Regions from separate parts of the Nonomuraea sp. NPDC049649 genome, predicted to be linked through region 2. Evidence: riboswitches for the same ligand, from Rfam matches in the RefSeq annotation. Region 2 holds a riboswitch; the other holds the start of a gene.
What was found. Region 2 has a riboswitch for glycine ahead of gcvT (glycine cleavage system aminomethyltransferase GcvT). Riboswitches for the same ligand answer to the same signal wherever they lie in the genome.

Region 1 (10,345 bases), on a different contig from region 2:
GGCGACGATCGACGCCCGCCGCGACCTCGGCCCCGAGTACGAAACCGCCCTGGTCGACTCGCTGGCCGACCGCCTCGACGCCCAGATCGCGGCCCGGGTCGAAGCGGAGCTGCGGCTACGCGGCGTGGAAGCCAAGCGCAAGAACGACGGCCCCCGCTCGATCGCCCCGATCACGCTCGGCTCCATGGGCCTGGGCATCCCGCTGACGGCCATCGCCGCCAGCCAGGCGGGCACGGTGGGGCTGATCATCGTCTGGGTGTCGATCGTACTGATCAACATCGCCGCGGCGGGAGCGCTGATGCGCAGGCCCTAGCAGGTTGCCCAGGCCAGGCGCAATCTCACGCCCGTCAGCGGGAACCCTCAGGCCGTTCAGGCGTCGCGTCCGTAGCGCAGGCGCACCTCGGCCGCCAGCCCCTCGTCCTCGTGTTCCAGCCCGTACACCCACACCTGATCGGCGGCGTCGTCGCGGCCGCGCAGCGGGAGCGTACGCGCCAGCAGCTCGATCGCCAGCGCGCTCACCTGCGCCTCTCCCCCTTGTTCGACGGCCCCGGCGAACTCCGCGCAGGCCATCTCCAGGTGCGCGATGCCGAGCTGTACGCGCAGCCGCGCCAGGTCGTCACCGGAGGCGTCCTGCAGCACGTCGATCAGCACGTCGGCGGCCTCACCGGGCTCGTCGCGCTCCATCAGCAGATCGGCCAGCTGCTGCGCGGCGTGCACCCGGGCCTGCACCGCGTGCCCGTCCGGCTCCTCCTCGCCGTCGGCCTGCCCGCCCGTCTCGATGGCGGCGCGCAGCTCGGCCTCCGCCTCGTCGTAGTCGCCCAGCTCCCCCGCCAGCCGGGCCAGCGCCAGATGAGCCAGCGGCAAGTACGAGGGAGTACCGAGCCCCAGCACCGCCTGCCAGGCCCCGCGCGCCTGCTCCAGCCGCCCCTCACGCTCGAACCCCTGAGCCAGGTGGCACGCGGCCTGCGCGGCGAACTCGGGATGACCCGTGGCCAGCGCCGTCCTGGCGGCGGCCCTCGCCCCTTCGACGTCGCCCCGCTGGTCGAGCACCACGGCCAGCCCCACGGCGGCCTGCGCCCGATCCGGATTGTCAGGTTCCTCGGCCACCTCGGCGAGGATGGCCGCCGCGCCCGCGAGGTCACCCTCTTCGGCCAGGCGGCGGGCTGCGTCGAGCGGCGGGGTCTCCAGCTCTGAGAACGTCAAGGGAGCTCCTTCGGCGACGAACGTCCCGAGCCTAACGAGTTCTCGCGATCATGTCTGCCGTGTTGCCCTACCGGTCTGACTCACGCCCGAAAAATCCAAAACCACCCTGCCCGCCGACACAAAACGTTCCGTCCGCAACCCCCGAACCCGCCACACCGCCTCGCCAAGGCAGAGCATCCCGTGAGGCGCGACACCCGACTGCACATGCCCCTCACGACCCCCTGCATCCCGGATCCACGAGCAGCGGCCAACCGCCGGTCCGCCCCAACATGGACGTGACGGCGATCTCCGCAGGCTGCGGCCCGGCGAGCGCACCGGGCCGTCGTCCTCCCGGCCGCACTGCCACGCCCTGATCACAGCCGACAGCGGCGCCGGGGTCACGCCGGCGCCGACCGATGCGGCGAAGACCCGCTCGGCCCTCACGCCGACCGGTCCCATAGAGGCCCGGCCGGCGTAGGCCCGGCTGAACGGTGGTCAGTCTTCGTACGACTCCAGCGGGGGGCAGGAGCAGACCAGGTTGCGGTCGCCGTACGCCTGGTCGATCCGGCGGACCGGCACCCAGTACTTGTCGTCGCGCAGTGACGGCACCGGGTAGCCCGCCTCGGTGCGCGAGTACGGGTGGGTCCACTCGTCGGCGGTCAGCGCCGCCGCGGTGTGCGGGGCGTTGCGCAGCGGGTTGTCCGTCTTGTCGTACTCGCCGGAGGCCACCTTGGCGATCTCCGCGCGGATGGCGATCATCGCGTCCAGGAACCGGTCCAGCTCGGCCAGGTCCTCGCTCTCGGTCGGTTCGATCATGAGCGTCCCGGCGACGGGGAAGGACATGGTGGGCGCGTGGAAGCCGTAGTCGATGAGCCGCTTGGCCACGTCGTCGACGGTGACGCCGGTCTCCTTGGTGATCTGCCGCAGGTCGATGATGCACTCGTGGGCGACCAGCCCGCCCCGGCCGGTGTAGAGGACGGGGTAGTGCGGGGCGAGCCTGCGGGCGACGTAGTTGGCCGACAGGATGGCCTGCTCGGTCGCGGCGGTGAGGCCGTCGCTGCCCATCATCCTGATGTACGCCCACGAGATCGGCAGGATCCCGGCGGAGCCGTAAGGCGCCGCGGAGACGGGACCGACGGGTGAGCCGTCGCGCAGCGGGTGGCCGGGCAGGTAGGGGGCGAGGTGGCCGCGGACGGCGACCGGGCCGACGCCGGGGCCGCCGCCGCCGTGCGGGATGCAGAACGTCTTGTGCAGGTTGAGGTGGGACACGTCGGCGCCGAACTGGCCGGGCTTGGCCAGCCCGACGAGCGCGTTGAGGTTGGCCCCGTCGACGTACACCTGGCCGCCGGCGTCGTGGACCTTGGCGCAGATCTCGGTGACGGTCTCCTCGTAGACGCCGTGCGTGGACGGGTAGGTGACCATGATGGCGGCCAGCCGGTCGCGGTGCTTGGCGATCTTGGCGTCGAGGTCGGCCAGGTCGACGTTGCCCTCGTCGTCGCAGGCCACGACCACGACCCGCATGCCCGCCATGACGGCGCTGGCGGCGTTGGTGCCGTGGGCGGAGGACGGGATGAGGCAGACGTCCCGCTCGGTGTCGCCGTTGGCGCGGTGGTAGGCGCGGATGGCGAGCAGCCCGGCGAACTCGCCCTGGGAACCGGCGTTCGGCTGGATGGAGACCTTGTCGTAGCCGGTCACCTCGGCGAGCCAGCCCTCCAGCGTCTCGATCAGCTCGACGTAGCCGAGCGCCTGCGTCTCGGGCGCGTACGGGTGGACGCCGGCGAACTCGGGCCAGGTGATGGGCTCCATCTCGGTGGTCGCGTTCAGCTTCATGGTGCAGGAGCCGAGCGGGATCATCGAGCGGTCGAGAGCGATGTCCTTGTCCTGGAGCCTGCGCAGGTAGCGCAGCATCGAGGTCTCGTTGTGGTGGGTGTTGAAGACCGGGTGGGTGAGGAAGTCCGACTCGCGCAGCAGCGTGGAGGGCAGCGCGTCGGAGGCGGACTCCGGCGCGACGCCGCCCTCGACGCCGAAGGCGGCCCAGACCTTGGCCAGTTCGGCGGCGCCGGTCTTCTCGTCGCAGGCGATGGAGACGTGGTCGGCGTCGGCCTGCCACAGGTTGACACCCCGCTCGGCCGCGGCGGCGACCACCTCGGCGGCCCGGCCGGGCACGCGGGCGCGCACGGTGTCGAAGAACTCGCCGTGCACGACCTCGACGCCGCCCCGGCGCAGCCCCTCGGCGAGCGCGGCGGCGTGCCGGTGGACGCGGCGGGCGATCCGGCGCAGCCCGTCGGGGCCGTGGTAGACGGCGTACATGCCGGCGATGACGGCGAGCAGGACCTGCGCGGTGCAGATGTTGCTGGTGGCCTTCTCGCGGCGGATGTGCTGCTCGCGGGTCTGCAGGGCCAGCCGGTACGCGGGGGCTCCGTCGGCGTCGACCGACACCCCGACCAGCCGCCCGGGCATCTGGCGCTGCAGTCCCTCGCGTACGGACATGTAGGCGGCGTGCGGGCCGCCGAAGCCGAACGACACGCCGAACCGCTGGGAGGAGCCGACGGCGATGTCGGCGCCGAGCTGGCCGGGCGCGGCCACGAGCGTGAGCGCCAGCAGGTCGGCGGCGGCCACCACCAGCGCGCCCGCCTGGTGCGCGCGCTCGGCCACGTCGCGGAAGTCGCGCAGCCGCCCGGACGCGCCGGGGTACTGGATCAGCACGCCGAAGCACTCGGGCAGCTCGCCCTCCAGGTCGCTCTCGACGAGCGTGATGCCGAGCGGTTCGGCGCGGGTGGCGAGCACGGCCTTGGTCTGCGGCAGCGTGTCGGCGTCGACCACGAACACCGGGCTCTTGACCTTGCCGGCGCGGCGGGCCAGCGTCATGGCCTCGGCCGCGGCGGTGGCCTCGTCGAGCAGGGACGCCCCGGCGACGGGCAGGCCGGTCAGGTCGGAGACGACGGTCTGGAAGTTCAGCAGCGCCTCCAGCCGGCCCTGCGAGATCTCCGGCTGGTACGGGGTGTAGGCGGTGTACCAGCCCGGGTTCTCCAGCAGGTTGCGGCGGATGACGGCGGGCGTCACCGTGTCGTAGTAGCCCAGGCCGATCATCGAGGTGAGCACCTGGTTGCGGCCGGCCAGGGCGCGCAGCTCGGCGATGGCCTCGGCCTCGCCGGCGGCGGCCGGCAAAGTGAGGCGGTCCTTGGCCCTGATGGCCTCGGGCACGGCGGCGGCCACGAGGTCGGCGACCGAGGCGAAACCGACGGCTTCGAGCATGCGCTGCTGCTCGGCCGGGGTGGGCCCGATGTGCCGGCTGGAGAAAGGCGGTGCTGACAGGTCGGTCATTGGAGATGCCTCCCGAGGCTGTGGAGACCGGCGCTGGGCGCGGGCTTATGCCGGATCTCCCCCTCTGTCATGACGACCTGAGAGCTTCACCCGCACCGGGCTTGCACCGTCGGTGAGGTGCGCCTGGTCTGACGCACCTGCTTTCCAGAGTTGCCTCACCCGAGCGGTACTGGCGCCTGAGAGATTCCGGGGAGGGTTGCTCCTTCGGCGCCCCGGCCGTGCCGGGGTCTCTCCCGCACGGGGTCGTCAGCAAGTCCTAGGTTACAGGCTTCGACCGGATTGGGGTGGTTCGGGGCTTCAGCCGGTGCGTCGCGCGCGGCGCCGCCGGGCCAGTTCGTCAGCGGGATGGTCGGCCGGGACGTCGTCCACGACCGCCGCCCGTTCCCCCGGCAGCTCCGCGAGGGATCCTTCGACCTCGCGCCAGACCCGGCCGAGCGCGATGCCGAACACGCCCTGCCCGCCCTGGAGAAGATCGATGACCTCGTCGGCCGAGGTGCACTCGTAGACGCTGACGCCGTCGCTCATCAGGGTGATCTGCGCGAGGTCGGCGACCCCGCGGTCGCGCAGATGCTGGACGGCGGTGCGGATCTGCTGGAGGGAGACTCCGGTGTCGAGGAGCCGCTTGACGACCTTCAGGACCAGGATGTCGCGGAAGCTGTAGAGGCGCTGGGAGCCGGAGCCTTGCGCCGCCCGTATGGTGGGCTCGACCAGCCCGGTCCGCGCCCAGTAGTCGAGCTGCCTGTAGGTGATGCCGGCCGCGGCACAGGCCGTGGGCCCGCGGTATCCGATGTCGTCCGGCAGCGCGGCAGGCTGCTCGTCGAAGAGCAAGCCCTGCTCTCCCGCACGCTGCCGCGCGCTTTCGCGCCGCACCGGATCTTCCTGGCCGGCCGTCTTTCCCTCGCCGCTGCTGACCGCCACGCGGACCTCCGGCTTTCTCTCATCCCGTGGCCTCATCTGGGGGTTCGTAAAAGGTCGGCCACGAGTTTCACTTGCACCGTAGGACTGTGACCATGCTCAGTCAACGATCCGGCTCGGCGCGTCGTGAAGCGTAAATGCACTGAAATACCTACCCCGCCTGGCCGAAGTCCTCGGGTGAGATCGTGTCAAGGAACTCCCTGAACTTCTCCACCTCGTCCTCCTGGTCGTCGGGGATGATCACGCCTGCCTCCTGGACCACCTCCTCGCTGGCGAAGATGCGGGCACCGGTGCGCAGCGCGAGCGCGATGGAGTCGGACGGCCGCGCGCTCACCTCAACACCGTTGGAGAACACGAGGTCGGCGAAGAAGATGCCGTCACGCAGCGCGACGATGTTGACGGCGCGCAGGCCCACGCCGAGGGCGCTGAGCACGTCCCTGAACAGGTCGTGGGTGAGAGGCCGGGGCGGCGGCTCGTCGGCCTGTGCCAGCGCTATGGCCGTCGCTTCGGTCATGCCGATCCAGATCGGCAGGAACCGGTCCCCGTGTGCCTCCTTGAGCAGAACGATCGGCTGATTGGTAGGCATCTCTACCCGGACGCCCACTACCTCCATCTGCAACACGGGCTGCTCCATATTCGACTGGCCGGTGGCCCGGCTCAGGTCATCGCTGGTCCGCTTCTGCATTTCAACGTAACACCCGCCGGGCCCTGAATGTCCCGCAGGCCGCTCATCGGCCCAGAACGTCCCGAACCCCCGTGCGCAGGAGCGCCGCGTGCAGGTCGAGCAGGAGCGAGGACAGCTCCCTGGCCACCTCGTCGGCCTCCCCGATGGCGCCCGGTTTGCGGCGTTTGAGGATGGGCGCGACCGTCTGCTCCACCAGCCCCGCCTCCCGCTCGGCGGCGGCCTTGACGGCGCGCAGGTGACGGGCGTGCAGCCCGAACCGGGCCAGCCCGCCCACGGCCCGGGCGATCTTCAGCGCCTCTTCGTCGTAGCGCCTGGCGACCGGGGCCAGCAGCCCGTAGTCCTCCAGCTCGGTGAGCGTCTCGTCGTCGAGGCCCGCGGCCTCCAGCAGCTCGGCGCGGGTGAGCCTGACCTCCTGCTTCTCCGGCAGCGCGCGGGGACGGCCGAAGTTCTCGGCCATCTTGTCCTTGATCACGCGCAGCGGGAGGTAGCGGTCGCGCTGCTCGGTCAGGATGTAGCGGAGCTGTTCGACGTGCAGGTGGGTGAACTTGCGGAAGCCCGACGGGGTGCGCTCGGGCTCGATCAGCCCCTCACCCTCCAGGAAGCGGATCTTGGAGATGGTGACGTCGGGGAACTCGCCCTGCAGCAGGGCGAGCACCTCCCCGATGCTCATGTGCGAGCGTGCCGCCTGGGAGCTCATGCGCCGCTGGGGGTCCGCATCAGGAACAGCAGCCGGAACTTGCCGATCTGCACCTCGTCGCCCGAGTGGAGCGGGACCTCCTCGATGCGCTCGCGGTTCACATACGTGCCGTTGAGGCTGCCCACGTCGCGCACCGAGAACTGGCCGCCGCGGTAGCGGTAGAACTCGACGTGACGGCGCGAGACCGTGATGTCGTCGAGGAAGATGTCGCTCTCGGGATGGCGGCCGGTGGTGGTCAGGTCCTTGTCGAGCCGGTAGCGGCTGCCCTGGTTGGGCCCCCGGGTGACGGTGAGCAGCGCCGTGCCCGGCGGGAGCTGCTCCACCAGCGCCCGCTCGGCCATCAGCATGTCGCCGGTCTCAGCCTCGTACGCCTCAATTCCCGCGACGGAGATCGTCGACGTGGTGTCCCCGGAGACCTCGAGTCTGGTCAGCTGGGACCCACAGCGGGAACAGAAACGGGCATCCTCGGGGTTGGCATGCCCGCACTGCGTGCAGTAGACGCTCGGCATCGATCGGCTCGGCCTCCTACCGCGAAGACGCGGCTACGGTGCTCGCGGCGCGCCTCGCTTCGCTCGTCAGGTTTTTGCGAATGCCGCAACTTACGCTGATCAGCGGCAAAGGTCAAGGCGGGGCGCTGGACGACAGGTTCGGACGCTGACAAAGTTACAACCGCCCCCACCTGAAGGTCCATGCCGCCGCGCGTTTCAACATTACGATCTTGCCGTCCTTCCCGGCAAATCCCGGACAGGAAGCGGCGATGTGTGGATCATGTCGCCTCCTCGACCACCCTAGCCCAGCGTTCGATCAAGAGCTGGGCGGTGTCGACGTCGGCCGCCTCGGCCCACAGGTCGGTGGCGGGTTCGGTGGCCGCGGGGAGGATGAGCACCCAGCTCCCGTCGTCGCCGACCACCCGCACCCCGTCGGTGGTGTCGATCCGGTGGCCGTCGCCGGACTCGGCCGCCTCGATGACCGAGCGCATCACCGCCCCCTTGGCCGCCCACTGCGTGGGGATCGTCCGCTTGAGCATCCGGGCCACCGGGATCCTGGCGTCGATCTGGCTGAGCGAGAGGCGGGTGCGGGCGACCAGCCCGAGCAGCCGCATGAAGGCCGCCAGCCCGTCGATGGCCGGGCTGAACTCCGGCACCACGAAACCGCCCCGCCCGTCACCGGCGAAGATCATGCCGGGGCCGGCGGCGGCCGAGGTGAGCGCGTCGACGGCGGTGGAGGTCCACTGCACCTGCACGCCGTGGAAGCGGCACACCTGCTCGGCGACCCGGGTGGTGGTGACGGGCAGCGCCACCTGGCCGCTCCTGCGCTCGGCCGCCACCAGGTCCAGGACCACCAGCAGCGCCCGCTCCTCGCTGATGAGCTGGCCCTGCTCGTCCACCAGCGCGATGCGCTCCCCCACCGGGTCGAACCGGACCCCGAACGCCGCCCGCGAGGAGCTGACCAGCTCCGCCAGCCGCTGCAGGTCGCGGCGGCGCTCGGCGAGCGTCTCGGTGGGCGACAGGTCGTCCAGCACGGCGTTGACGGTGAGCACCTCGATCCCGGCCCGGCCCAGCAGCCGCGGCAGCACCAGCGACGAGGTGCCGCCCGCGCAGTCGGCCACCACTTTCATGCCGCGCACGCCGGTCATGTCCACCCGGCTCAGCAGCTCGCGGGTGTAGTCCTCGACGGCCCTGGCCGGGTAGGTGAGCTCGGCGATCTCGCCGGGGAAGGCGCGGCGGAACTCCTGCCGCGAGAAGACCCGCTCCAGCTTGCGCTGGGAGCCGGGCGGCAGGTCGGCGCCGCGGTCGTCCATGATGACGATGTCGACGCTCTGCGGGTCGCCCGCCGTGGTGCGCAGCGCGACGCCGCCCGCCGCGGTGCCCCTGGCGGCGTGGAAGCGCGCCACCGGCAGCGGCGCGGCCTCCAGGTCGTCCACGTTGATCGCGCTGGCGGTGAGCGCCCCGATCACGGCCCGCTTGAGCGCCCGGGCGGCCAGCGAGGAGTCGCGCGAGATGACGACGTGCTCGCCCTTGCGCAGGGTCGTGGCGTACGCGCTGGCCAGGCGGACGCAGAGCTCGGGCGTGATCTCGACGTTGACCAGCCCGCTGACGCCGCGCGGGCCGAACAGGTTGCGCTGGCCGCGCGACTCCCAGATGACGCTGGTGTTGACGACGGCCCCGGCCTCTATGGTCTTGAACGGGTAGATCTTGACCCCGCTCGACACGTACGCCTCGGCCTCGATGACGCACTCGTCGCCGATGACCGCGTTCTCCTCTATGCGGGCGCCGCTCATCACGTCGGTGGACTTGCCGATCACGCAGCCGCGCAGGTGGGTGCCGGGGCCCAGGTAGACGTTGTCGTGCACGACCGCACGGTGCAGGAAGGCGCCCTCGCGCACCACCGCGTTGTTGCCGAGCACCGTGTACTCGCGCAGCTCGGCGCCGGCCTCGACCTTGGCGTACTCGCCGACGAACAGCGGCCCCTTGAGCACCGCGTCCGGCTCGACCGAGGCGGAGCCGGCCACCCAGACGCCGGGCGACACCTCGAAGCCGCCGATGTCGAGGCGGACCTTGCCGGACAGGGCGTCGGCCTGCGCCTTGAGGTAGCTGCCGTGGCTGCCGACGTCCTCCCAGTAGCCCTCGGCCACGTAGCCGTAGATGGGGGCGCCGCGCTCCAGCAGCCGGGGGAAGACGTCGGCCGACCAGTCGGCGGGCTCTCCGGCGGGGACGTCGCCCAGCACCTCGGGCTCCATGACGTAGATGCCGGTGTTGACGGTGTCGGAGAAGACCTGGCCCCAGGTGGGCTTCTCCAGGAAGCGCTGCACCCGCCCGGCCTCGTCGACGATGACGATGCCGAACTCCAGGGGGTTGGGCACCCGCTTGAGCCCGATCGTGACGAGCGCCCCCGTCTCCCGGTGGGAGCGGATCATGTCGGTGAGGTCGATGTCGGTGAGCGCGTCGCCCGAGATGACCAGGAAGCGGCCGTCGCGCAGCCGGGCGGCGGCGTTCTTGACGCTCCCGGCCGTGCCCAGGGGCACGTCCTCGATCGCGTACTGCAGGCTCATGCCGAGCTCGTCGCCGTCGCCGAAGTAGTTGCGTACGAGCGCGGCCAGGAACTGGACGGTGACCACGGTCTCGGTGACGCCGTGCCGTTTCAGCAGGCGCAGCACGTGTTCCATGATCGGGCGGTTGACCACCGGAAGCAGGGGTTTGGGCTGGTTGGCCGTCATCGGCCGCAACCGGGTGCCTTCGCCGCCCGCCATGACAACCGCCTTCACCCGCTCACTCCTTCGTGTTCGCGGTCACGAGCTGTCGTACCTGTATCGCGTACAACACGCCGGCCCACCAGTAGAGCCCCGTTCCCCACAGCGCGAACGCCCACCCTGCGACGCGTGCCCCTTCGGCATACCACCCCGTGTGGGAGGCAAGGAAGAGGAGAGGGAAGGCGTACATGAGGTTGAACATGGCGGCCTTGCCCAGGAAATGCACCTGAAGTGCCCGATAACCATGTTTACGGAGAACGGGGAAGAACGCGCCGACGAAGATTTCCCGGGC
Region 2 (10,345 bases):
CTCTGCCATTGGGCTACGGCCCCTTAACCTTTCCCTTACCGGCGAAGTTCGCGGTCTGAGAATGGCAATTCGGGCAGAGGAATCGCAAATTCTCCAGTCGATTGTCGAGCCAGTCGCCGTTGATGTGGTCGACGTGGAGAGTGAGCGGGTTTCCCTGCCACGTGCCGTCAATCTTACAGGCTGCGCACGCGTACGGTAGACCGGCTTCCTGCATCGCCCGGCGCAGCGCGGGGGCCTTCTCCCGGATGGACCCCGGCGGGCGGAGGACGAGTATTTGCTGATGGGAGCGGAGGGTGGCGGGCGCCCTTCCCTTGCCGTGCGCCCGGCCCGTGAAGTGTGAGGTGTCGATGGCGTAGTGCTTCAGGCGGCGGCTGATGTGTGCGTGGCTGCCGCCGGTCCACCTGATGCCCAGGCGGCGCAGCACGTCGGCGACGCTGAGTGAAGCCGCCGCCGCCTCGGCCAGCATCTCTCGCGTGTACTTCTGATAAGCGGCCATGTCGGTAGGCTAGAAAAGCCTACCGACAATTATGAAAGTCGTGGCCGCGGAAAATCCCTTTTTGCTAGGAAAGGCCGAGCTTCTTCTTGAGGCTGGATACGTGGCCGGTGGCGCGGACGTTGTAGAGGGCCTGCTCGATCTTCCCGTCGGGGTCGATGACGAAGGTGGAGCGGATCACCCCCTGGACCTCCTTGCCGTAGAGCTTCTTGAGCCCGTACGCCCCGTACGCCCGGTGGACCTCCAGCTCCGGGTCCGACAGCAGCGGGAAGGTCAGGGCGTCGCGTTCGGCGAACTTGGCCAGCTTGGCGGGCTTGTCCTTGGAGACGCCCAGGACGACGTAGCCCTCGGCGGTGAGCTGGGCCAGGTTGTCGCGGAAGTCGCAGGCCTGCTTGGTGCAGCCGGGTGTCATCGCGGCGGGGTAGAAGTAGAGGATCACCCGCTTGCCGCGGTGGTCGGCGAGAGAGACGCTGCCGCCGTCGGAGGTGGGCAGCGTGAACTCGGGCGCGGCGTCGCCGGGCGCGAGCTTGGTTTCGGTCATGAGGTCCTCCCGTGGTTCTCCTGTGAACCTACCGGCCGGGCTGGCGTGCCGTCCGGGGCGCTGACCTGACAGACTGATCGGCACGAGCAGGAGCGCGCCGGAAGGAGAGTCATGGCTGACACCGATCCCGATGAGCTGGAGCGGCGGATCGCGCGGACGCGCGCGGAGTTGGCGCAGACGGTCGACGCCATCGCCGACCGGGTGAGTCCGAAGCGGGTCGCCGAGCGCACGGTGGCGGACGTGAAGACGCGGGCGGGGCTGCTGGCGTCGCAGGTGGGTGACGCGCTGGGGCTCGCGCCGCGGCCGGTGGAGCCGGGGAGCGACCCGGACCGGGTGTGGGACGAGGAGCCTGATCTGGGGCCGGTGCTGATCGGGGTGGGTGCGGTGCTGGTGCTGGGGGCGGCCTGGGTGCTGTGGCGGCGGCGCCGGCGCCGGTAGCGGTCAGGGAAAACCGGCGGTGGCGCCGGTGCCGGTAGCGGCCAAAGCTGCCGATAGCGGCTAGAGGAAACCGGCGGTGGCGCCGGTGCCGGTAGCGGTTAGAGGAAGGTCCGGCCCTCGCCCCGGTAGGTGGGCACGGTCTCGACGACGGTGTCGCCGTCGACGAGGTGGAGGGTGTCGAAGCGCTCGCACAGCTCGCCCGCCTTGGCGTGCCTGAACCAGACGCGGTCGCCGACGCGCAGGTCCTCGGCGGCCTGGCCGGTGAGGGGGGTCTGCACTTCGCCGGCGCCCTCGTCGGGGCTGTAGCGGAGGCCGGCGGGCAGGTAGGGCTGGGGGACTCGGGCGGGGCCCGGGGGGCCGGAGGCGATGTAGCCGCCGCCGAGCACGGTCACGGTTCCGGGGGCGGGGCGGCGGACGACGGGGAGGGCGAACATCGCGGCGGGCCGTCCGGTGAAGCCGCGGTAGAAGTCGAAGAGCCGGGGGTGGAAGAGCCCGGAGCCTGCGGCGACTTCGGTGACGGCTTTCTCGCGTACGGTGCGTTCGATGGAGCCGGTGCCGCCGCCGTTGACGAATTCGAGGTCGGCGATCTGGCGGACGGCGTTGACGATGCGGCCGCGGCGGAGCACGAGTTCCCTGGCCGAGAGGGTCTGCATGAGGCGGACTGCTCGGCCGTACAGGGCGTTGGGGGGTGCGTCGCCGACGCCGGCGATCTGCGCTTCGTACGCGAGGAGGCCGACGAGGCGGTAGCCGGGGCGTTTGGCGATCTCGGTGGCGAGGGCGGCGGCCTGGGCGGCGTCGCGGACGGGGGAGCGGAGCGCGCCCGCCCTGAACTTCCCGCCGAGCGCGACGAAGCCGGCGTCGATGTCGAGGCAGAGCCGGATCTCGTGGCGGGGGCGGAGGCTGGCGAGGGCCTGGTCCATGTGGGCGAGGTGTTCGGGGGAGTCGATGGTGAGGGTGATGTGCCGGGCGGCGTCGGCGTCGCCCGCGAGGGCGGCGAGGGCCTGGCGGTCGGCGGTGGGGTAGGCGACGACGATGTCGGTGTGGCCGTGGGAGGCCAGCCAGAGCGCTTCGGGCAGGGTGAAGGCGAGCAGGCCGCGGAAGCCGTCGAGGGCCAGCACCTGCTCCAGCAGCGGCCGGGATCTGAGGGATTTGGTGGCCACCCGGATGGGCTTGCCGGCGGCGCGGCGCGCCATGCTCGCGGCGTTGGCGCGCATCGCGGCCAGGTCGAGGATGGCGAACGGCGGCTCGAGCGCGGCGGTGGCCCGGTCGTAGCGCTGGCGGTCGTCCATACCGGCAGCGTAACGGCATAACCGGCAAATGAACATGAGGACCGTTCGCATTGGTCGTGCCGTCCTGTAATGATCCCGCAAACGGGCGGCGTGGACACGGTCGAGCGACGGCCGGTCCGTGTACCTCTGATGCCTGTGATGACCACGCTGCAGCAGATCCTGCCCGGCACGGCTGCCGCCGTCCGCGACTCCCCGCTCCGCCGCTCCCGGCGGGTGCTCCGACCGGCCCGGACCCCCGCCGCGGTGACGGTGGCGGTGCTGCTGACGGCCGGGTTCGGGCTCACCGCGGCGGAGATCGTCGCGGGCCTGTGGGGGCGGCCGCTCGGGCTGGTCCCGGTGGACGAGGCCGTCGAACTGGCGACCGGGACCTCGTGGCGCGAGCTGTCGCTGCCCGCGCTGGGGGTGGCGCTCGCGGGCCTGGTCCTGCTTCTGCTGGCGGTGCTGCCGGGACGGTCCAGGCTCGTGCCGGTGGAGACCACCGACCCGCTGATCGTCATCGGCATCACCCGCTCCGGGCTGCGCCGCACGCTCCGCGCGGTCGCGCAGCAGGTCGAGGGGGCGGGCAAGACCAAGGTACGGCTGCGCAGGCGGCGCATCGAGGTCACCGTGACGACCGGCCCCGAGTCGTCGGGCGCGATGCTCCGGCAGGTCGGCGCGGCGGTGGGCGACCGGCTGGCGGCGCTGGGCACGCTCGGCACGGGCGAGGTCGTGATGCGGCTGCGCAGGAAGGGGCTGTGATGCGGCAGTACGGAGGAAACCGGGCAGGGCTGGCCGTGGTGGGCGCGGTGCTGCTGGCCGCGGGCGGCTACGCCTGGCTGCGCGGGCAGGGGCATCTCGCCGGGTTCTCGCCGCGGGCCAGGGTGCTGCCCCAGCGCGCCGCCGACGCCCTGGGCGGGCATCCGTGGCCGCTCTGGGTGGTCGCCCTGGTGCTGGTGCTGCTCGCGCTGGTGACGCTCCGGTGGCTGGTGCTCAGCCTGGGCTGGGGCCGGTTCGGCAGGCGGTGCGGCACGGGCACGGCGATGCTCTGCGTGGGCCTGAAGGACACCGAGGGGCTGCAACGGGCCGGGGTGCGGGTGGCCGGCGACCTGGAGGGCGACGCGCGGTTGCGGATCTCGTTCTCCTGCCCTGCGTCGGCGGACGTGGGCATGGTGGTGGGCAAGCTCGACCGGGAGATCGTCGGCCGCATCCGCCGCGAGGTCCGGGACGACGAACTGGGCGCCGTCGTCCGCATCCACGTCCGCCGCCAGGGGCTCAGCACTCGATGACGTTCACCGCGAGGCCGCCGCGGGAGGTCTCCTTGTACTTGTCGAGCATGTCCCGGCCGGTGTCGCGCATGGTCTTGATGGCCTTGTCGAGCGACACGTGATGGCGGCCGTCGCCGCGCAGCGCTATCCGGGCGGCGGTGATGGCCTTGATGGAGGCGACCGCGTTCCGCTCGATGCACGGAATCTGGACCAGGCCGCCGATCGGGTCGCAGGTCAGGCCCAGGTTGTGCTCGATGCCGATCTCGGCGGCGTTCTCCACCTGCTCGGGGGTGCCGCCCAGGACCTCGGTGAGCCCGGCCGAGGCCATCGAGCAGGCCGAGCCGACCTCGCCCTGGCAGCCGACCTCGGCGCCGGAGATGGACGCGTTCTCCTTGAACAGCACGCCGATCGCCGCCGCCGTCAGCAGGAAGCGGATCACGCCCTCGTCGTCGGCGTTCGGGACGAAACGGGAGTAGTACGTGAGCACGGCGGGGATGATGCCCGCCGCGCCGTTGGTCGGGGCGGTGACGACGCGGCCCCCGGCGGCGTTCTCCTCGTTGACCGCCAGGGCGAACAGCGACACCCAGTCCATCGCCTGCAGCGGGTCCGCCTCGGCGGACTCGGTCTGCAGCCGGCGGTGGAGCTGGTGGGCGCGGCGCTTGACCTTGAGCCCGCCCGGCAGCACGCCCTCCTTGGCGATGCCCCGCCCCACGCACTCCGTCATGACCCGCCAGATGTCGAGCAGCCGGGCGCGGATCTCGTCCTCGCCGGGCCCGAACGCCTTCTCGTTCTCCAGCATCAGCCCGGAGATCGACAGGCCGGTGGCCGAGCAGTGCTTGAGCAGTTCCTCGCCGGTGGTGAACGGGTAGGGGAGGACCGTGTCGTCCGGCTTTATCCGGCCGGCGCCGGTGGCGCTCTCGTCGACCACGAAGCCGCCGCCGACCGAGAAGTAGACCTTCTCCCGCAGCGGCTCGCCCGCCTGGTCGAAGGCGGTGAAACGCATCCCGTTCGGGTGTTCCGGCAGCGAGATCTTGCGCTCGAACACCAGGTCCTCGCCGATCACGAACGGGATCTCGCGCTCGCCGAACAGCCGGACCGTGCCCGACTCGCGCATCGCGGCCAGCCGCTCGTCCACGGTGTCGACGTCCACCAACTCGGGTTTCTCGCCCGACAGGCCCAGCAGGACGGCCTTGTCGCTGCCGTGGCCCTTGCCCGTCAGCCCGAGCGACCCGTACAGGATGGCTTGGACCCGCGCTGTACGGTCGAGCAGCCCGTCCTGGCGCAGACCGCGGGCGAACTTGTGGGCGGCGGCCATCGGACCGCCGGTGTGGGAGCTGGACGGGCCGATCCCGATCTTGAAGAGGTCGAAGACGCTGATCGCCATTGACAGGCGCCTTTCACGAGCGGTGCCGGGGCCCGGGCGCGGACCCCGGCGGGTGGGTCAGGACTCGCCCGAGGTCAGGGCGGCGTACTCCTCGGCCGAGAGCAGGTCGTCGGCGTCGCCCTCGGCGCGCACCTTGAACATCCAGCCCTCGCCGTACGGGTCGCTGTTGGCCAGCGACGGGTCGTCCACCAGGGCCTGGTTGACCTCGACCACCTCGCCGCCGACCGGCGTGTAGATCTCGCTCACGGACTTGGTGGACTCGACCTCGCCGACCGAGTCCCCGGCCTCGATGGTCGAGCCGACCTCGGGGAGCTGCACGTACACCACGTCACCGAGGGCTTCGGCGGCGAAGGCCGTGATCCCGATCGTGGCGACCAGGCCGTCCTCCAGACCGGAGATCCACTCGTGCTCCTTGGTGTAGCTCAGGTCGTCAGGGATGTTGCTCACTTGTTCCTCCTGTAGAAGGGCAGCTCGACCACGTCCACGGGTTCTTGCTTGCCCCGGATGTCCACGGCCAGACCTTCGGTGTCGACGCCGGCGTCGATGTAGGCCAGCGCGATGGGCTTGCCCAGCGTCTGCGACGGCGCGCCGCTGGTGACCTCGCCGACGACGGCGCCGTCCTTGGTGACGGGGTAGCCGTGGCGCGGCACCCGGCGGCCGCGCGCGACCAGCCCGGTCAGGCGCCGCCGGGGCGGGTCGTCCTTGACCGCCTCCAGCGCCGGCCTGCCCACGAAGTCGCCAGGCTTGTCGAATTTCACCACCCTGCCCATGCCCGCGTCGAACGGGGTCAGCTCCGCGCTCAGCTCGTTGCCGTACAGCGGCATACCCGCCTCGAGGCGGAGCGTGTCACGGCTGGACAGTCCGGCGGGCTTCAGCCCGTGCGGTTCGCCGGCGGCGGTCAGCGCGTTCCAGAGCGGGACGGCGTCGTCGTTGGCGATGATCAGCTCGAACCCGTCCTCGCCGGTGTAGCCGGTGCGGGCGATGAGCGCGTCGCGGCCGTCGACCCGGCCGGGCGTGATCGTGTAGTACTTGAGGCTCGCGAGGTCGGCGTCGGTGAGGGTGGCGAGGATCTCCTGGGACCGGGGGCCCTGGATGGCGATGAGGGCGTACTGGTCGGAGCGGTCCTCGACCCGTACGTCATACGCCTTCGCACGATTTTTCAGCTCTTCGGCGACTTTTTCGGCGTTGGCCGCGTTGGCCACGACCATGAACTCCTCGTCACCGAGCCGGTAGACGATGAGGTCGTCCAGCACCCGGCCGCGCTCGTCCACGAGCATCGTGTAGCGCGCCCGCCCGTGCCCCATCGCGGACAGGTGTCCCACCAGGGCGTAGTCCAGCGCCTCGCCCGCCTGCGGGCCGGTCAGGAAGATCTCCCCCATGTGGGAGAGGTCGAACAGCCCGGCGGCCTGGCGGACCGCGTTGTGCTCGGCGGACTCGCTGCCGTAGCGGAGCGGCATGAGCCAGCCGGCGAAGTCGGTCAGGGTGGCGCCGAGAGATTCGTGCACGTCTCTCAGCGGTGTCGATCTGGACATGTCTCGCACCTCAGGACAGGATCGGATGCCGGGATCCTCCCCCTCTGTCATCGGTGCCTGAGAGCTTCACCCGGCATTTTTCCGGACTTTCACCTTCGGCGAGGCCGCGTGTGACCTGCTTTCCAGAGGGCACCTCGGCTGTACGGTCCTTTGCCTTGAGAGGTTCGCGGGGAGGGCTTGCTCCTTCAGGGGTCCTGACCGGCTGCCAGGGCACTCTCCCGTACGGCTTTTCACGGTGCTGTGGCCAGCCTAGTGGCCTGAGGGGTGAATTGTCGCGTCTGTCACTTCAGCACGCCGCCACCAGCGCCTCGAAGAGCGCGGGGTCGTCGGCCGCCTCCGCGTGCCACTGGACGGCCAGCGCGAACGGGTGGGAGCCGAGCTCCACGGCCTCGATCGTGCCGTCCGCGGCCGTGGCCGTGACGGTCAGGCCCGCGCCGAGCCGGTCGGCGGCCTGGTGGTGGTAGTGCGGCACGGCGACCGGTCCGGCCCCGAGGAGCTTGGCGATCGTGCTGCCCGGGACGGGACGGACCGGGAGGCGGCCGAACTCGCCGGGGGCGGGGCAGTGCCCGGTGTGGCCGGTCACGTCCGGGAGATGCTGGTGGAGGCTGCCCCCGAGGGCCACGTTGAGGACCTGGAGGCCCCGGCAGATGCCCAGGAAGGGGATCTGGGCCTCCAGCGCGGCGGCCACCACCGCGAACTCCGCCGTATCCCGAAATTTCCGGACGTAGGCGCTGGCGGGATGCGGCGCCTCCCCGTAACGCCCCGGATCGACGTCCCCGCCGCCCGTCAGGATCAGCCCGTCCAGCCGCGGCACCAGCGCCGCCGGATCCCCCGCCGGCGGCAGGAGCACCGGCTGCCCGCCCGCCCGCGCCACCCGCTCCACGTACGTGTACGGCAGCAGCGCCGCGGGCAGCTCCCACACCGTGAACCGCGCGGGCTCCACGTAGGTGCTGATCCCGATGACCGGCCGGCTCATAGCGGCGTCACGTAGGCCCCGGAGATGCCCCCGTCGACCAGGAACTCCGACGCCGTGATGAACGACGCGTCGTCGCTGGCCAGGAAGGCGACCGCGGCGGCGATCTCGGCGGCCTCGGCGAACCGGCCGAGCGGAATGTGCACCAGCCGCCGCCGGGCCCGCTCCGGGTCCTTGGCGAACAACTCCTGGAGCAGCGGCGTGTTCACCGGCCCCGGGCAGAGCGCGTTGACCCGGATGCCCTCGCGGGCGAACTCCACGCCCAGCTCGCGCGACATGGCCAGCACCCCGCCCTTGGCCGCGGTGTAGGAGACCTGCGAGGTCGCCGACCCCATGACGGCCACGAACGAGGCGGTGTTGATGATCGACCCCTTGCCCCGGCGGCGCATGTACGGGATGACGTGCTTGCAGCACAGGTAGACGCTGGTCAGGTTGACCTCCTGGACCCGCCGCCAGGCGTCCATGCCGGTCTCCAGGATGGAGCCGTCGTCGGGCGGCGAGATGCCCGCGTTGTTGAACGCGACGTCCACGCTCCCGTACGTCTCGAACGCCCGCTCGTACATCCGCGCCACGTCGGGCTCGCTGGTCACGTCCGCCCTGACGAACAGGCCGCCGACCTCGGTGGCGGCCTTGGCACCGGCCTCCTCGTCGATGTCGGCGCAGACGACCCGGGCGCCCTCGGCGGCGAGCCGGTGCGCGGTGGCCAGGCCGATGCCGCTGCCCGCCCCGGTGATGACCGCCACGCGGTCCAGCAGTCGCTGCATGTCGCTACTCCGTCGAGATGAAGACGTTCTTGGTCTCGGTGAACGCGGCCAGCGCGTCCGGCCCCAGTTCGCGGCCGAGCCCGGACTCCTTGAACCCGCCGAACGGGGTCCAGTAGCGGACCGAGGCGTTGGAGTTCACCGAGAGCGCGCCGGACTCGACCGCGCGGGCCACCCGCAGCGCCCGGCCGACGTCGCGGGTCCAGATGGAGCCGGACAGGCCGTAGCGGGTGTCGTTGGCGATGCGGACCGCGTCGGCCTCCCCGGCGAACGGCACCACGGAGACCACCGGGCCGAAGATCTCCTCGGTGAACGCCCGGTCGGTGACGTGCGGGGTCAGCACCGTCGGCGGGAACCAGAAGCCGGGCCCGCGCGGGCACGAGCCTTGCAGGTAGGGGTCGGCGACGAAGCCGCGGACCCGGTCCCGGTGCTCGGCGCTGATCAGCGGGCCCATCTCGGTGGCGGGGTCGAGCGGGTCGCCGACGCGCAGCCCGCGCACCGCCTCCGACAGCCGCTCCAGGAACTCGTCGTACACGCTCTCCTGCACCAGCACGCGCGAGCGGGCGCAGCAGTCCTGACCGCTGTTGTCGAAGACGGCGTACGGCGCGGCGGCGGCGGCCTTGGCGACGTCGGCGTCGGCGAAGACGATGCTGGCCGACTTGCCGCCGAGCTCCAGCGTGAGCCGTTTGACGTGCGCGGCGGCCTTGGCCGCGATCTCCTTGCCGACCTCGGTCGAGCCGGTGAACACGATCTTGGCGACGCCGGGGTGCTCGACCAGGCGGGCGCCCGCGACCTCCCCGGCCCCGGGCAGGACCTGGAGCACCCCCTCGGGCAGGCCCGCAGCGAGGGCCAGCTCGGCCAGCCGGAGCGCGGTCAGCGGGGTCTGCTCTGCGGGTTTGACGATGACCGTGTTGCCCGCCGCCAGCGCCGGGGCGACGCCCCACGACATGATCAGCATCGGGAAGTTCCACGGCACGATGACGCCCGCCACGCCCAGCGGCTCCTGGAAGGTCACGTCGACGCCGCCGGGCACCGGGATCTGCCTGCCGTGGTTGCGCTCGGGCGCGCCCGCGTAGAAGTGGAGCACGTCGCGGACGGTGGCGGCCTCCCAGCGGGCGTTGCCGATCGGGTGGCCGGCGTTGGCGACCTCCAGCGCGGCCAGCTCCTCGGCGTGCGCGCCGACCAGGTCGGCGAAGGCCCGCAGCAGCCGCGCCCGGTCGCCGGGCGACACCTCGCGCCACTCCCGGTACGCCCGTGTGGCCCGGGCCACGGCCTCGTCGGCCTCGGCGACCCCGGCGGGCTCGACCTCGGCGATGACCCGCTCGGTGGCCGGGTTGACGATCTTCATGGTCACAGCCGCTCGAACCCCCGAATGAGCTCCCAGTCGGTCACCGCCGCGTCGAAGGCCGCCAGCTCGACCCGGGCGTTGTTGGCGTAGTGGGCGACCACGTCCTCGCCGAACGCCTCGCAGGCCAGCTTGGAGTCCTCGAACAGGGCCAGCGCGTCGCGGAGCGTGCGCGGCACGGTCTCGGCGCCGGAGGCGTAGGCGTTGCCCTCGAACGGCTCCTCCAGCTCCAGCTCCTCCTCGATGCCGTGCAGCCCGGCCGCGACCAGCGCGGCCACCGCGAGGTACGGGTTGACGTCGCCGCCCGGAACCCGGTTCTCCACCCGCAGCGCGGGGCCGTGGCCG

Region 1: another riboswitch for glycine. It lies ahead of gcvP (aminomethyl-transferring glycine dehydrogenase); the one in region 2 lies ahead of gcvT (glycine cleavage system aminomethyltransferase GcvT).

The regions. Positions count from the first base shown of each region.
Region 1 is NZ_JBFAOH010000007.1:147,679-158,023, reverse strand. Features, by position in the region: gene AB0J42_RS12455 (hypothetical protein) at 1-313, shown strand, start outside; gene AB0J42_RS12450 (tetratricopeptide repeat protein) at 370-1,203, opposite strand; gene gcvP (aminomethyl-transferring glycine dehydrogenase) at 1,678-4,506, opposite strand; glycine riboswitch at 4,661-4,752, opposite strand; gene AB0J42_RS12440 (MerR family transcriptional regulator) at 4,804-5,424, opposite strand; gene AB0J42_RS12435 (bifunctional nuclease family protein) at 5,573-6,043, opposite strand; gene AB0J42_RS12430 (MerR family transcriptional regulator) at 6,150-6,776, opposite strand; gene AB0J42_RS12425 (FHA domain-containing protein) at 6,800-7,312, opposite strand; gene AB0J42_RS12420 (mannose-1-phosphate guanyltransferase) at 7,570-10,068, opposite strand; gene AB0J42_RS12415 (CDP-alcohol phosphatidyltransferase family protein) at 10,073-10,345, opposite strand, start outside.
Region 2 is NZ_JBFAOH010000009.1:161,542-171,886, reverse strand. Features, by position in the region: tRNA gene AB0J42_RS15145 (tRNA-Leu) at 1-23, opposite strand, end outside; gene AB0J42_RS15140 (HNH endonuclease signature motif containing protein) at 14-496, opposite strand; gene bcp (thioredoxin-dependent thiol peroxidase) at 561-1,034, opposite strand; gene AB0J42_RS15130 (DUF3618 domain-containing protein) at 1,146-1,472, shown strand; gene AB0J42_RS15125 (amino acid deaminase/aldolase) at 1,571-2,761, opposite strand; gene AB0J42_RS15120 (DUF6286 domain-containing protein) at 2,900-3,499, shown strand; gene AB0J42_RS15115 (hypothetical protein) at 3,499-4,026, shown strand; gene AB0J42_RS15110 (L-serine ammonia-lyase) at 4,013-5,389, opposite strand; gene gcvH (glycine cleavage system protein GcvH) at 5,447-5,836, opposite strand; gene gcvT (glycine cleavage system aminomethyltransferase GcvT) at 5,833-6,921, opposite strand; glycine riboswitch at 7,055-7,152, opposite strand; gene AB0J42_RS15095 (gamma-glutamyl-gamma-aminobutyrate hydrolase family protein) at 7,208-7,897, opposite strand; gene AB0J42_RS15090 (3-oxoacyl-ACP reductase) at 7,894-8,658, opposite strand; gene AB0J42_RS15085 (aldehyde dehydrogenase family protein) at 8,663-10,003, opposite strand; gene AB0J42_RS15080 (glutamine synthetase family protein) at 10,006-10,345, opposite strand, start outside.